2 regions of the Cupriavidus sp. a3 genome follow, and region 1 is predicted to be linked to the other one. Evidence: predicted binding sites of a transcription regulator. Region 1 holds the regulator's gene; the other holds the start of a gene.
The links. The regulator sigma-54, encoded in region 1, starts transcription at its own class of promoters, with help from an activator protein. The targets are predictions, from matches to a motif close to TGGCANGNAANCTGCTTT.
Positions count from the first base shown of each region.

Region 1 (7,804 bases):
GCGCGCGGCTTCGGCGAAGAAGACTTCGCCCGCTCGCACCCGGGCGGCGCGCTCGGCCGCAAGCTGCTGACCCATGTGCTCGACGTCATGCGCACCGGCAACGCGGTGCCCGAAGTCCGCGAAAACACCCCGCTGGCCCAGGCGCTGATGGAAATCACGCGCAAGGGCATGGCCATGACCGCTGTGGTCGATCCCGACGGCCGTGCCATCGGCGTCTTCACCGACGGCGACCTGCGCCGCCTGCTGGAAACCCCGCGCGACTGGAAGACCGTTCCCATCGGCGAGGTCATGCACCGCAACCCGCATGTGGTCAACCAGAGCCAGCTGGCCGTCGAGGCGGTGCAGGTCATGGAAGCCAACCGCATCAACCAGTTGCTGGTGGTCGACGACGACGGGCGCCTGGTCGGTGCGCTGCATATCCACGACCTGACCCGCGCCAAGGTCATCTGAACGGGGCGCGAGAAGCACCGACAAGCACACCAACAAGCACACCATGCAGGCACTCATCGCCTCCCTCAGCGGCATCGTCATGCGCCTGCTGCCGCTGCTGCTGATGGCCTTCGTCGCCGGCAGCACCTTCTGGCTGGTGCAGATCAACTCGCCCAAGGAAAGCCAGGACACGCAGGCGACCAAGAAGCACGAGCCGGACTATTTCATGGACCGTTTTTCGGCCACGGAACTGGCGCAGGACGGCAGCACCAAGATCCGCTTCACCGGCGAACGCATGGTCCACTTCGAGGACGACCAGACCTACGAGGTCACGCGCCCCGCGCTGCGCGCCTATGAACCGGACCGTCCGCCGGTGACGGCACGGGCCGACCTTGGCCGCATGAACGCCGAAGGCTCGGTGATCGACCTGTACGGCAACGGCCATGTGCTGCGCCAGCAGGGCGCCGACGCCTCCAAGGATCCGCAGCTGACCGCCGCGTCGAGCTATTTCCAGCTGCTGGTCAATGACGACATCGTCAAGACCGACAAGCCGGTAAAGCTGACGCGCGGACCCTCGGTGATGACCGCGAACGGGCTGATCTTCAACAACGTCACCCGCGAAGTACAATTGCTCGGCAATGTACGCGGCACCATCGTCACCGGGCCGTCTCCGGGCCGTACGCCGGGACGCTGACCCGGCCCGCGCGGCCGGCCGCCGCGCAACGGCAATAACGCTGCGCGCCCTGCCTGCCCCGCAAGACCCGCATAACCCGCATAACCCGCATAACCCGGCCTAACCCGCACCACCACGCCCTCTAGCCACCGCTGCCAACATGACTGCATCCCTGACGACTTCGTCCCGCCGACACGCCGCCCCGGCCCTGCTCGCCACGGCCATGGCCATCGGCCTGCTGCTGGCCCAGCCCGCGCTGGCCGAGCGCGCGGACCGCGACAAGCCGATGGTGCTCGAGGCCGACAACGCCAGCTACGACGACGTCAAGCAGATCTATACGCTGACCGGCAACGTGGTGCTGACCAAGGGCACGATGATCCTGAAGTCGGATGCGGCCGAGCTGCGCACCGACCCCGAGGGCTACCAGTTCGCGGTGGCCACCGCCAAGGCTGGCAAGCAGGCCTATATCCGGCAGAAGCGCGAGGGCGTCGACGAATACATCGACGGCTGGGGCGACCGCATCGAATACGACGGCAAGCAGGAGCTGTCCAAGCTGATCGGCAACGCGCGCATGGCGCGCCTGCAGGGCGCCAAGATGCTCGACGAGATCCGCGGCGCGGTGCTGACCTACGACAGCCGCAAGGAGTTTTACACCGCTGCCGGCGGCAGCGACAACACCTCGGCCGCCAATCCGTCGGGCCGCGTGCGCGCGGTGCTGTCGCCGCGGCAGAACCCGAATGCGCAGGGTTCGGGCAGCGGCTCGCCGCTGGACCTGAAGCCGGCGCCCGCGCCCGCCAACAAACCCTGACGCCTCGCGGGGACCGATGCCTTGCAAGGACCGCCTCCCCGCCTGAAACGCTGAACGCCAGACTGCCAATGACCGATACCGCCACCATCGCCGAAAAGCCTTCCGTCCAAGCCACGGCCGTCCTCGAAGGCGGCAGCACGCTGGTCGTGCGCCACCTGAAGAAGCGCTATGGCTCGCGCACGGTGGTCAAGGATGTCTCGCTGGACGTGAAGAGCGGCGAAGTGGTTGGCCTGCTCGGCCCCAACGGCGCGGGCAAGACCACCTCGTTCTACATGATCGTGGGGCTGGTGAACCTGGACGAGGGCGATATCGTGCTCGACGGCGACCACATCAGCGGCCTGCCGATCCACGAACGCGCGCGCATGGGCCTGTCTTACCTGCCGCAGGAAGCATCGGTCTTCCGCAAGCTCAACGTCGAGGAAAACATCCGCGCCGTGCTCGAGCTGCAGGTGGAAAACGGCAAGCCGCTGGCCAGGGCCGAGATCGACCGCAGGCTCGACGCGCTGCTCGACGACCTGCAGATCGCGCACCTGCGCAACAACCCGGCGCTGTCGCTGTCGGGCGGCGAACGCCGCCGCGTGGAAATCGCGCGCGCGCTGGCATCGTCGCCGCGCTTCATCCTGCTGGATGAACCGTTCGCCGGCGTGGACCCGATCGCAGTGGGCGAGATCCAGCGCATCGTCAGCTTCCTGAAGGCGCGCAACATCGGCGTGCTGATCACCGACCACAACGTGCGCGAGACGCTTGGCATCTGCGACCACGCGTACATCATCAGCGAAGGCACCGTGCTTGCCGCCGGGCGGCCCGAAGAGATCATCGCCAACGAATCGGTGCGGCGCGTCTACCTGGGCGAAAACTTCCGCATGTGATGTACTGGCCTGCCCGCGGCGGCAGGCCATTGATTCTGCCTGGTTTCACCCCCATCATCTGCATGTGGGACAGCCCACTGCCGGCGTCGATCAAGCCGCGACATCGATAGCAATTTCCGTTCCAACAACGGAAAGATGCGCATAAAATAGGTCGCATGAAACCGTCGCTACAGCTCCGCCTCTCCCAGCACCTGGCACTGACGCCGCAACTGCAGCAGTCGATCAGGCTGTTGCAGCTTTCGACGCTGGAATTGCAGCAGGAAGTCGAACAGGCGCTCACGGAAAACCCCCTGCTCGAACGCGAGAACGACTGGATCGAAAGCCCGCTGCGCGTGGCCGCCGATGGCTCGGTCAACCTGCAGAGCGCGCCCGCGCCGGCACCGGCCGAACCGCAAGGCAACGGCGAGGCGCGCGCCGAGGGCGCGGGCGATGACGACAGCTACGGCGACAGCAACAGCGGCGACGACTATGGCGGCGACTGGAGCCTCGACGATTTCGCGCGCCGCCCGCAAGGCGACGAAGACGAGAAGACGCCGATGCAGCTGCGTGAGGCCGAGCCCACGCTGCGCGAATACCTGATGGAACAGCTCACGCCGCTGAAGATCTCGGTGCGCGACAAGGGCCTGGCCATCTTCCTGATCGAATCGCTCGACGACGACGGCTACCTGAGCGCGACGCTCGAAGAGATCTGCGCCGAACTGCCCGAAGAACTCGAATTCGAGATCGAGGAAGTACAAGCGATGCTGACGCTGCTGCAGAGCTTCGACCCGCCGGGCGTCGGCGCGCGCAACGCGGCCGAGTGCCTGGGCCTGCAATTGCGCCGGCTGCAGCATCCGCAGCGCGAGCTGGCGCTGAACATCGTGCATAACCACCTCGAGCTGCTGGCCGTGCGCGACTACACGCGCCTGAAAAAAGCGCTGCAGGTAGACGAGCCTGCACTCAAGGCCGCGCATGAACTGATCCGCTCGCTGGCACCCTACCCGGGCCACGCATACAGCCGCCCCGAAGCCGACTTCGTCGTGCCCGATGTGTTCGTGCGCAAGAGCGGCAGCGGCTGGATCGCGCAGCTCAATCCGGATGTGATGCCGCGGCTGCGCATCAATGACATGTACGCGCAGATCCTGCGCGGCGCCAAGGGCGAGTCGGGTACCGCAGGCCTGCAGCAGAAACTGCAGGAAGCGCGCTGGCTGATCAAGAATATCCAGCAAAGGTTCGACACGATCCTGCGTGTCTCGCAGGCCATTGTCGAGCGTCAAAAGAACTTTTTCACGCACGGCGAAATCGCCATGCGCCCCTTGGTTTTGCGGGAGATTGCCGATACACTGGGATTACACGAGTCAACCATCTCCCGGGTGACGACCAATAAATACATGGCAACGCCGATGGGTACTTTCGAACTGAAGTACTTCTTCGGCAGCCACGTGTCCACCGAGACCGGTGGCGCGGCTTCATCAACGGCCATCCGCGCCTTGATCAAGCAACTGATAGGAGCCGAAGACCCGAGGAATCCCCTTTCCGACAGTCGCATCGCCGAACTGCTGGGTGAGCAAGGCTTCGTTGTCGCACGACGCACCGTAGCCAAATATCGCGAAGCCCTGAAGATCCCCGCAGTGAATCTCCGCAAGTCTTTGTAGCCGAGCCCACCGCCTGCCTGGTGAGGCTCTTTCAGAAGGAGAAGCGCTATGAACTTCAAGATCAGTGGACACCACCTTGACATCACGCCGCCGTTGCGTGAGTACGTGGAAACGAAGCTGGAGCGAATCGTCAGGCATTTCGATCAGGTCATTGGCGTTAGCGTGCTGCTCTCTGTCGACAATCACAAGGAAAAGGACAGGCGGCAATATGCGGAAATCAATCTACATCTCAGGGGCAAGGACATCTTCGTTGAAGCGCATCATGAAGACCTGTATGCAGCGATCGACGCACTAGTCGACAAGCTGGACCGTCAGGTACTGCGCTACAAGGACCGCGTGCAAGGCCACGACCGCGAAGCGGTCAAGTACCAGATGGCCGCAGCGCAGATGCAGCAATGAGCGTGCCCGGTGGCCCCGCAGAGGGCCGCTGAATCAAAACTGAACAGGCAAGCCGCGCGTAGCGCGGCTTTTTTGCGCCTGCGGCGCTGTGGCGCCTGCGCAAAGGGCCTGTCACCCGTTTGAGACGGAGTGTTCGCAACGGCCGCGGCAGGGTGTATGCTGCGCCATACATGCAGGGCCGCATCCTGCCCGCGCCCGGTTAAGGTGCGGACGCCAACCGGGCGGCGCTGCGCTGCACAATCACAGGGAGGCTGCTGCTCTATAATGGCCGGACGCCTCGGCGTTGCCGGCGACCGGCAGCCCCTGAGCCACACACTGCCCGGCGGAACGGCGGAACCGCCCGCTAACTGAACTCCTGCGCATCGCCCATGAATCGTTTGGCCAAATTGCTGCCACCCGGCAACATCACCCTCGACGTCAGCGTCACCAGCAAGAAGCGTGTGTTCGAGCAGGCCGGGCTCCTCTTCGAGAACAACCATGGCGTGGCGCGCGCCACCGTGACGGACAACCTGTTTGCGCGCGAGTCACTGGGCTCCACCGGACTTGGCGCCGGCGTGGCGATCCCTCACGGCCGCATCAAGGGGCTCAAGCAGCCGCTGGCCGCCTTCATGCGCCTGGCCGAACCGATTCCGTTCGAATCGCCCGACGGCAAGCCGGTATCGCTGCTGATTTTCCTGCTGGTGCCGGAACAGGCCACGCAGCAGCACCTGGAAATCCTGTCCGAGATCGCGCAGCTGCTGTCGGATCGCGACATGCGCGAAGGACTGGCGACGTTGCCCACTTCCGAAGCCGTGCACCAGTTGCTGACCGAATGGCATCCCTGATTCACCGATTGACCTGAACGGGCCGGCACAGACCGGACAGGCACAGCGCCTGGCACACCGCCCCACACGTCATACCCGCATGGAACTCACCGGCGTCACCTCCCAGTCCATCTTCGACGACAACGCAGCCGACCTCAAACTCTCATGGGTCGCCGGCCTGGAAGGTGCGGACCGCGCCTTCGACGTGGAATTCGCCCGCGAAGCCACCTCGGCCGCGGACCTGGTGGGCCACCTGAACCTGATCCACCCCAACCGCATCCAGGTGCTCGGCAAGCCCGAGATCACCTACTACCAGCGGCTGGACGACGATATCCGCAAGCGCCAGATGGGCGAGCTGATCCTGCTGGAGCCGCCTTTCCTGGTGGTGGCCGACGGCATGGAGCCGCCGCCGGACCTGGAGCTGCGCTGTACGCGCTCTTCCACGCCGCTGTTCACCACGCCGGTGTCGTCGGCCGCGGTGATCGACCACCTGCGGCTGTACCTGTCGCGCATTTCCGCGCCGCGCGTGACCATGCACGGAGTGTTCCTCGACATCCTCGGCATGGGCGTGCTGATCATGGGCGAATCGGGCCTGGGCAAGAGCGAACTGGGCCTGGAACTGATTTCGCGCGGCCACGGCCTGGTGGCTGACGACGCGGTCGACTTCGTGCGGCTGGGGCCGGACTTCATCGAGGGGCGTTGCCCGCCGCTGCTGCAGAACCTGCTCGAAGTGCGCGGCCTTGGCCTGCTCGACATCAAGACCATCTTCGGCGAGACCGCGGTGCGGCGGAAGATGAAGATCAAGCTGGTGGTGCAGCTGGTGCGCCGCAACGACGGCGAGTTCGAGCGCCTGCCGCTCGATTCGCAATACCTCGACGTGCTGGGCCTGCCGATCCACATGGTCAAGATCCAGGTGGCGGCCGGCCGCAACCTCGCCGTGCTGGTCGAGGCCGCCGTGCGCAACACCATCCTGCGCCTGCGCGGCATCGACACGCTGCGCGATTTCATGGACCGCCAGCGCGCCGCGATGCAGGCCGATGCGGTCTCGCGCGGCCAGGGCCGCCTGCTCTGAGCGGGCTGATTGCCCGCGCACGCGTTTTCAATTGCTTACAACGGCGGCCTCCCCCGCCGTCAACGCCGACGTCCGGTCTGCCGTTTTGTGCTGTAATGGGCATCGAGCCCATTCCAAGGCCGCCACGAGCCCCTGACACCGTGCGGCCGTGATGTTTTCCACACCAAGGAGAGCGAGCATGAAGAAACTGATCGCGATGTGCGCGCTGGTCACCCCGCTGCTGGCATCCGTGGCCTTCGCCCAGTCGGCGTCGGCACCGGCCGCCCCGGCAAAGGACGCCGCCAAGGCGCCCACCGCGCAGCAGGAAAAGATGAAGACCTGCAATACGCAGGCCGGCGACAAGAAGGGCGACGAGCGCAAGGCGTTTATGAAGCAATGCCTGTCGGCCAAGCCGGACGCCACGCCCAAGACCCAGCAGGAAAAGATGGCTGCCTGCAGCAAGGAAGGCAAGGGCAAGAAGGGCGACGAATACAAGGCGTACATGAAGGAGTGCCTGTCGAAGTCGGCCTGAAGCAGGTCTTCTTCCGAAGCAAACCACGGCAATGGCGGACCGCAAGGTTCGCCATCGTTGTTTCCGGGTCCGCAGTCATCCCGCTGTCATGACGCGGCCATCACGTGATGCTATGCTTCAGTTGCTATGCGCATCATCCTCATCACCGGCATTTCCGGTTCCGGCAAGTCCGTTGCACTGAACGTCCTCGAAGATGCGGGGTACTACTGCGTGGACAACCTGCCGGCGCAGTTCATCCCGGAACTGGCCCGCTACCTTTCCAGCCAGGGCTATACGCACCTGGGCATTGCCACCGACATCCGCAGCCGCGAGTCGCTCGACCAGTTGCCCGATACCGTGCGCACGCTCGCCGGCGAGCACCAGGTCGAGGTGCTGTTCCTGACGGCCAGCACGGACGCGCTGGTGCAACGCTACTCCGAGACGCGCCGGCGCCATCCGCTGTCGATCCGCACCGATGGTGGCGTGGCAAGCCCCGGCGGCGAGCCCGCCTTCAACGACACCGCGCTGATGGAAGCGATCGAGATGGAGCGCGAGCTGCTGAGCCCGCTGGCCGAGGCCGCGCACCGCATCGATACCAGCAATGTGCGCACCAATACGCTGCGCAGC
Region 1 covers NZ_CP170643.1:4,256,764-4,264,567, forward strand. Annotated here, with positions in the region: gene ACAD63_RS20250 (KpsF/GutQ family sugar-phosphate isomerase) at 1-450, shown strand, start outside; gene lptC (LPS export ABC transporter periplasmic protein LptC) at 494-1,123, shown strand; gene lptA (lipopolysaccharide transport periplasmic protein LptA) at 1,263-1,910, shown strand; gene lptB (LPS export ABC transporter ATP-binding protein) at 1,979-2,779, shown strand; gene ACAD63_RS20270 (RNA polymerase factor sigma-54) at 2,935-4,413, shown strand; gene hpf (ribosome hibernation-promoting factor, HPF/YfiA family) at 4,462-4,812, shown strand; gene ptsN (PTS IIA-like nitrogen regulatory protein PtsN) at 5,181-5,636, shown strand; gene hprK (HPr(Ser) kinase/phosphatase) at 5,716-6,687, shown strand; gene ACAD63_RS20290 (PsiF family protein) at 6,866-7,198, shown strand; gene rapZ (RNase adapter RapZ) at 7,325-7,804, shown strand, end outside.

Region 2 (7,804 bases), 970 kb from region 1:
CTGCTGTACGACACGGGCCCTGGCTATGCATCGGGCTCCAGTGCGGGCGCGCAAGTGGTGGTGCCGGTGCTGCGCGGCCTGGGTCTCGGCCGGCTCGACCAGCTGATGGTCAGCCATGAAGACGCGGATCATGCCGGTGGTGTGGCTGACGTGGCGGCGGCGGTGGCCGTAGCGGCGCGCAGTACCGGCGCGCCGCCGCACCATGCCTTGCTCGGGCCGCCAGCATCCGGCTGGGCGCCGTGCGCGGACGGCCAGCAATGGGACTGGGACGGCGTGCGTTTCACGGTGCTGCATCCGTTGCCATTGCAGTCGCAACAGGCGGCGATCGCCAGCAACGCCCGTAGCTGTGTGCTGAGCGTGGCGACCGCGCGGCATCGCCTGTTGCTGACCGGCGATATCGGCGTGGCCGAAGAACGCGCGCTGATCGACAGGCTGCCGCCCGAAGCGCTGCATGCCGACGTGATGGTGGTGGCGCACCACGGCAGCGGCACCTCTTCCGGTGCAGCGTGGCTGGACGCGGTGCGGCCCCGGGCGGCGGTATTCCAGCTTGGCTATGCGAACCGCTACCGCCACCCCCGCGCCGACGTGTGGGAGCGCTATGGACGCGCCGGCATCGCGCGCTACCGCACTGACGAAACCGGCGCGGTGACCATGGCCACGGCGCCGGCGGGGTATGCGTTGTCAGTGTTTCGGCAGGCCGAGCCGCGCTATTGGCGCGCGCGGCCGGAGGCGCCGCGCTAGCGGGCCTTGCGGCGTCGCGCGCGGGTGGCCGCCGGGGCAGGTTGCGCGTCGGCGGCAGCCGGCTGGGGCTTGGCGCGGCCTCGGGCAGGCGGCAGCGTGCGTGCCGGCTCGGCGCCCGCGATGCGGCGTTCGCGCAGGTGGGCCTTGGCACGCTGCAGCCCGGCGGCAACCGTTTCCGCGCGCTCCAGTGCCACGCCCGCGGCCAGCACGTCGCCAAGCACCAGGTGGCTGATGCGCGAGGTCATCGGCGTATAGACCTCGCTGTCTTCCTCGACATCGGAAAACACGCAAACGTCGGCCAGCTTGGCCAGCGGCGAGCCGCTGTGGGTGATCGCCAGCACGCTGGCGCCGCTGCTGCGCGCCAGCGTGGCGGCAGTCAGCATGTCCCAGGTGCGGCCGCTGTTGGACACCAGCACCGCCACGTCGCCGGCGCCGAGCAGCGCGGCGGACATGCTGAAGACATGCGGGTCGGAATAGGCGACGGTCGGGATGCCGAGACGGAAGAACTTGTGCTGGATGTCGAGCGCGACGATGCCGGAATTGCCGCAGCCGTAGAACTCGATGCGGCGGGCGCGCGCCAGCAGGTGGATGCCGTGTTCGATCTGGTCGGCCGACAGCGCGTTGCGCACGCTCATCAGCGTGGCGATGGTGCGGTCGAACACCTTGCCGGCGATGTCGGCGGGGCGGTCGTGGGCGTCCACATCCTGGTGCACGAATGGCATGCCGCCGCCGACGTTCTGCGCGAATTGCAGCTTGAACTCGCGGAAGCCGTCGTAGCCCAGTGCGGCGCAGAACCGTGCGATGGTGGGCTGCGACACGCCTGCGCGCTCGGCCAGTTCGGGCATCGACAGGCGGATAACGGCGGCGCCGTGCTCGGCGACGTAGTCCGCCAGACGGCGTTCGGAGGGGCGGAGCGTGTCGTAGACGGCAAGGATTCGGTCGCGCATGGCGGCGGGCGGATATCAGGTTGTTCGGGATTCTCTAATGTAGAGATTCTACATCCGTTGGCGAGGCATCGTGCCCGAAATCGTGCCCGCCTGGCTGTCAGGGTTTGCCCGTGATGTGGGAAAACAAGCAAGATTGAGCGCCATTGTGATGCATGATCCAGTCGACGGCGGCATTGCTATCGGTAATAATGTAGAAAATCTACATGCGATCGCGCCGCTTTGGTGCTACGCCCCGACAAAAGGAACGCCTCCGCCATGCCCATTGCCGTCCATGCCGAGCTGTTGGCCGTCACCGAACGCATCGTTGCCCGCAGCCGCGCCAGCCGTGCCGCCTACCTTGCACGCTGCGAGCGTGCGCAAGCCGAGCTGGGACCGCTGCGCGGCATGTCCTGCGCCAACCTGGCGCACGGCTTCGCCGCACTGCCAGCCAACGACAAGCTGAAGCTGCGCGTCGACCATGCGCCCAATCTCGGCATCGTCACCGCGTACAACGACATGCTGTCGGCGCACCAGCCCTATGAGCGCTACCCCGGCGTCATCCGCGAAGCCGCGCGCGCGGTCGGGGCCGTGGCGCAGGTGGCGGGCGGCGTGCCGGCGATGTGCGATGGCATCACGCAGGGCAACGCCGGCATGGAGCTGTCGCTGTTCTCGCGCGATGCGATTGCCATGGGCACGGCCATCGCGTTGTCGCACAACACCTTCGATGCGGCGCTGATGCTGGGCGTGTGCGACAAGATCGTGCCGGGCCTGCTGATGGGCGCGCTGCAGTTCGGCCACCTGCCGGTAGTGTTCGTGCCGGCGGGCCCGATGGCCACCGGCCTGTCCAACAAGGAGAAGGCGCGCGTGCGCCAGCTTTACGCCACCGGCCAGGTTGGCCGCGATGCGCTGCTCGAGGCCGAATGCCAGGCCTACCACGGGGCCGGCACCTGCACCTTCTATGGCACCGCCAACAGCAACCAGTTCCTGATGGAGATCATGGGCCTGCACCTGCCCGGCGCGGCCTTCGTCCACCCGGACAGCGGCCTGCGCGATGCGCTGACGGCCGCGGCGGCGCAGCGCGCGATTGCGCTGAGTGCGCGCGGCAGCGACTACCTGCCGCTGGCGCGCATCGTCGACGAGCGCGCCGTGGCCAACGCCATGGTCGGCCTGCTGGCGACAGGCGGCTCGACCAACCACACCATCCACCTGGTGGCCATGGCGCGCGCCGCCGGCATCATCATCGACTGGGACGACTTCGACCGACTGTCGCGCATCACGCCGCTGCTGGCGCGGGTGTACCCGAACGGCTCCGCCGACGTGAACCACTTCCATGCCGCCGGCGGGGCCGGGCTGATTATCCGCGAGCTGCTGCAGGCCGGGCTGCTGCATGAGGACGTGCAGACCGTCGCGGGCCCGGGCCTGGCGCGCTACACGCAGGAGCCGGTGATGCGCGATAGCGTGCTGCAATGGCGCGAGGGGGCGACGGCAAGCGGCGACGCCCAGGTCGTTGCCAGCGCCGCGGCGCCGTTCTCGCCCGAAGGCGGGCTGCGGCTGATGCAGGGCAACCTGGGCCGCGGTGTGATCAAGGTCTCGGCCGTGGCGCCCGAGCATCGCGTGGTTGAGGCGCCGGTGCGCGTCTTCGATGCGCAGGAAGCGCTGCAGGCCGCGTTCGATGCCGGCGAACTGAATGGCGACCTGGTCGCCGTGGTCCGCTTCCAGGGGCCGAACGCCAACGGCATGCCCGAGCTGCACCGCCTGACGCCGGTGCTGGGCGCGCTGCAGGACGCCGGCCACAAGGTGGCGCTGGTGACCGACGGGCGCATGTCGGGCGCGTCGGGCAAGGTGCCTGCGGTGATCCACGTCGGCCCTGAGGCACTGGCCGGCGGCGCGCTGGCCCGCGTGCGCGACGGCGACCGCATCCGCGTCGACGCGGTCGCCGGCGTGCTGCAATGGCTGGGCGACGAGGGCGAGTTCGCGGCGCGCGAGCCGGCGCCGGCCCCGGCCGACGATTTTGCCCGGTTCAGCCTCGGGCGCGGCCTGTTTGGCTCGTTCCGGCGCCATGCGCGCATCGCGGAAGAGGGGGGCAGCGCACTCGACCTGTCCGAAGCGGATGCCGGCGCCGCGCCAGGCGCATCCGCCGCTGCCGTGGCGGCGCAAACCGTCGCACAATAGCCTTGCGCACCTGCCTCACGACAGCAAGACGATACCAAGACCGACGGAGCAGACATGATCTATATCCTGATGGGCGTTTCCGGCAGCGGCAAGACCACGGTCGGCCAGCTGCTGGCGCAGCGCCTGGGCTGCGGCTTCCATGACGCGGACGAATTCCACAGCGAGGCCAACAAGGCCAAGATGCACGCGGGCATCCCGCTGACCGACGAAGACCGCTGGCCCTGGCTGGCGGCGATGCGCGCCGCCATCGACACGGCGCGCGCCGAAGGCCGGACCCACGTGTTCACTTGCTCGGCCCTGCGCCAGGCGTACCGCGACCGGCTCACGCCGCCAGACGGCGGCGTGACCTTCGTCCACATGAAGGGCGATGCCGCACTGATCGCCGGGCGCCTGTCCGCCCGCAGCGACCACTTCTTCAATCCCGAGCTGCTGCAGAGCCAGTTCGATACGCTGGAAGCGCCGCGCGACGCGCTGGAGCTCGATATCCGCCAGTCGCCCGAAGTCCTGGTGGACACCATCCTGCAGGCTTCCGCTCGCTGAGCCTTTCGCCCGCGATCCACCGCGCCATCGCAATGACGGCCGCCAGCCTCGCCGGCGGCCGTTTTTGCGTGCGCTGGCAGACATCTTGCTAGCTCACTTTCCGTGCCGGCCAGGATTCGCCAGCTTGCGGCTTTCGCCGGTACAGGTATGCTGAAAGGGCCAGTGACTCGACAGTATCGCCGCGCCAATGCCATCGGAGACCCTCCCGGGCCCCGAGGCAATAACGCGGCGGGCTTGTGGCAGGACAGCCAGGTCAAACCAGGGCGGCCGGATGCGGGGCAGTGGCAGCACCCGACGCCCACTACATGGAGGAACGGCCATCATGGCAGGGCGGTTTTTCGACGAGATGCTGGACTGGCGCGCCGACGGGGCGCCCACGGTCATCCAGGCAGGGCAGGCATTGCCCGACGGGGCGGTACGCCCGCATTACCGGCATTTCGCTGACTGGCTGGCGCGGCAGTCCGGCGGCACCATGGACAACAAGCGGGCCGAGGCGGACCTGATCTTCCGGCGCGTGGGCATTACCTTTGCCGTCTATGGCGACAAGGACGAAGCCAACAGCGGCACCGAGCGCACCATCCCGTTCGACGTGATCCCGCGCATCTTCCCGGCCAGCGAATGGGCGCTGCTGGAAAAAGGCCTGCGCCAGCGCGTGGCTGCGCTGAACCGGTTCATCCACGACATCTACCACGGCCAGGACATCATCCGGGCCGGCGTGATCCCGCCCGATCAGATCTACAACAACGCCCAGTACCGACCCGAGATGCTCGGCGTCACCGTGCCGCACGACATCTATGCGCACGTGGCCGGCATCGACGTGGTGCGTGCCGGCGAGGGCGAGTTCTACGTGCTGGAAGACAACCTGCGCGTGCCCTCCGGCGTGTCGTACATGCTGGAAAACCGCAAGATGATGATGCGGCTGTTCCCGGACCTGTTCGCACGCAACCGCGTCGCGCCGGTGGCGCACTATCCCGACCTGCTGCTCGACATGCTGCGCGGCGTATCGCCGCAGGCGATCGCCGATCCCACGGTGGTGGTGCTGACTCCGGGCATGTATAACTCGGCGTACTTCGAGCACGCCTTCCTGGCGCAGCAGATGGGCGTTGAACTGGTCGAAGGCAGCGACCTGTTCGTCGAGGACGACCACCTGTTCATGCGCACCACGCAGGGACCGCAGCGCATCGACGTGATCTACCGGCGCGTCGACGACGACTTCCTCGACCCGCTGGTGTTCCGGCACGATTCCGCGCTTGGCGCGGCCGGGCTGCTGTCGGTCTACCGTGCCGGCAACGTGACCATCTGCAATGCGATCGGCACCGGCGTGGCGGACGACAAGTCGATCTATCCGTACGTGCCCGACATGATCCGCTTCTACCTCGGCGAAGAGGTCATCCTCAACAACGTACCCACCTACATGTGCCGGCGTCCCGACGACCTGCAGTACGTGCTCGACCATATGCAAGAGCTGGTGGTCAAGGAAACCCACGGCGCCGGCGGCTACGGCATGCTGGTGGGTCCGGCCGCGACGCGCGCCGAGATCGATGCCTTCCGCGAGGTGGTCAAGGCCAGGCCCGAGCAGTACATCGCGCAGCCGACGCTGGCGCTGTCGACCTGCCCGACCTATGTGGAGTCGGGCATCGCCCCGCGCCATATCGACCTGCGCCCGTTCGTGCTGTCGGGCAAGGAGGTGCGCATGGTGCCCGGCGGGCTCACGCGCGTGGCGCTGCGCGAGGGCTCGCTGGTGGTCAATTCCTCGCAAGGGGGCGGCACCAAGGACACCTGGGTGCTCGAACGATGACGACGACAGCCCCTCACGCGATCAAGACCGCGAGCAACACCGCGATCAACACCGCCGCTGCCATGCCAGGAGAGCCCACATGCTGAGCCGTACCGCCGACCACCTGTTCTGGATGGCCCGCTACACCGAGCGCGCGGAAAACACCGCACGGATGCTCGACGTCAACTACCAGACCTCGCTGCTGCCGCAGTCGGCCGAGGTGGCCGAGCAGGGCTGGTGGGCGATGCTCGATATCTCGGAGCTGACGCAGGCCTTCGACCACAAGTACGGCCTGCTGTCGCGCGACGACGTGATCGACTTCATGGTGCGCGACATGACCAATGTGTCGTCGATCATGAGTTGCCTGCGCGCGGCACGCGAGAACGCGCGCGCGGTGCGCGGCTCGCTGACCACCGAAGTCTGGGAAACCGTCAACACGACCTGGCTCGACGTGCAGCGCATGATCGCCGACGGCGTACTCAGGGAAGACCCGTCGAGCTTCTTCGAATGGGTCAAGTTCCGCTCGCACCTGGCGCGCGGCGTGCAGTTCGGCACCATGCTCAAGGACGATGCCTTTCACTTCATGCGGCTGGGCACCTTCCTGGAGCGCGCCGACAATACCGCGCGGATCCTCGACGTCAAGTTCCAGGCCTCGGGCAGTGACGACAGCGATCCCAACCGCGAGCAGAACGACTTCTACCACTGGGCTGCGGTGCTGCGCTCGGTGTCCGGCTTCGAGGTCTACCGCAAGGTGTATCGCGCGGTGGTCACGCCACAGCGCGTGGCCGAACTGCTGGTGCTGCGCCCCGACATGCCGCGCTCGCTGGTGTCGAGCATGGACGAGGTGGTGACGATCCTGGCCATGGTGCGCAACCAGCAGTCGGCGGAGACCGAGCGGCAGGCTGGTAAACTCCACGCCGACCTGAAATACGCGCGCATCGACGACATCTTTGCCGTCGGCCTGCATGCGTACCTGACCAGCTTCCTGGAGCGCATCGGCGATCTCGGCAATGGCATCAGCCGGGACTTCCTGGTACCGCTGCAGGCGGCCTGACATGGGCGCACCGGCAACGACCATGTGCTGCCGCCGCCGCGCCGCGCCCTGATACCGTGAAATACAAGATCCACCACCATACTGTCTACCGCTATGCCGAGCCGGTGCGCCGCAGCGTGCACGAGCTGCGGCTCGAGCCGCGCTCGGGCCCGCTGCAGACCGTGCACAGCTGGCAGCTGAGCACGCCGGGCAACCCGTCGGCGGCGTGCGACGGCTTCGGTAACATCGTGCACAACTTCACCGTGGCGGGCCCGGCGGACACCATTGCCATCGAAGCCAGCGGCGAAGTGGAAGTGCTGCCTCCGCATGGCGACCTCGACCGCGACGGCCACCATGCCTTCTGCGATGCGCCGCCGGCCGGCGAATCGCGCGTGTCGCCGCTGTACTTCCTCGGCAGCACGCCGCTGACCACGGCGCCGCGCGAGATGCAGGCCTTCGCCGCGCCTTTCCTGGCCTCGGGCCATGAAATTCCCGCGTTGCTGGCGCTGGCCCAGGCCATCGGCGAACGCGTCCGCTACAAGCCCAATACCACCGATGTCGGGACTTCAGCCGCCGAGGCGTTCGGCCTGGGCAGCGGCGTGTGCCAGGATCAGG
Region 2 covers NZ_CP170643.1:3,282,917-3,290,720, reverse strand. Annotated here, with positions in the region: gene ACAD63_RS15815 (DNA internalization-related competence protein ComEC/Rec2) at 1-741, shown strand, start outside; gene ACAD63_RS15810 (MurR/RpiR family transcriptional regulator) at 738-1,688, opposite strand; gene edd (phosphogluconate dehydratase) at 1,944-3,839, shown strand; gene ACAD63_RS15800 (gluconokinase) at 3,894-4,379, shown strand; gene ACAD63_RS15795 (circularly permuted type 2 ATP-grasp protein) at 4,702-6,177, shown strand; gene ACAD63_RS15790 (alpha-E domain-containing protein) at 6,257-7,210, shown strand; gene ACAD63_RS15785 (transglutaminase family protein) at 7,267-7,804, shown strand, end outside.
Region 2: the regulator sigma-54 is predicted to act here: its motif matches at 4,454-4,471, upstream of ACAD63_RS15795 (circularly permuted type 2 ATP-grasp protein).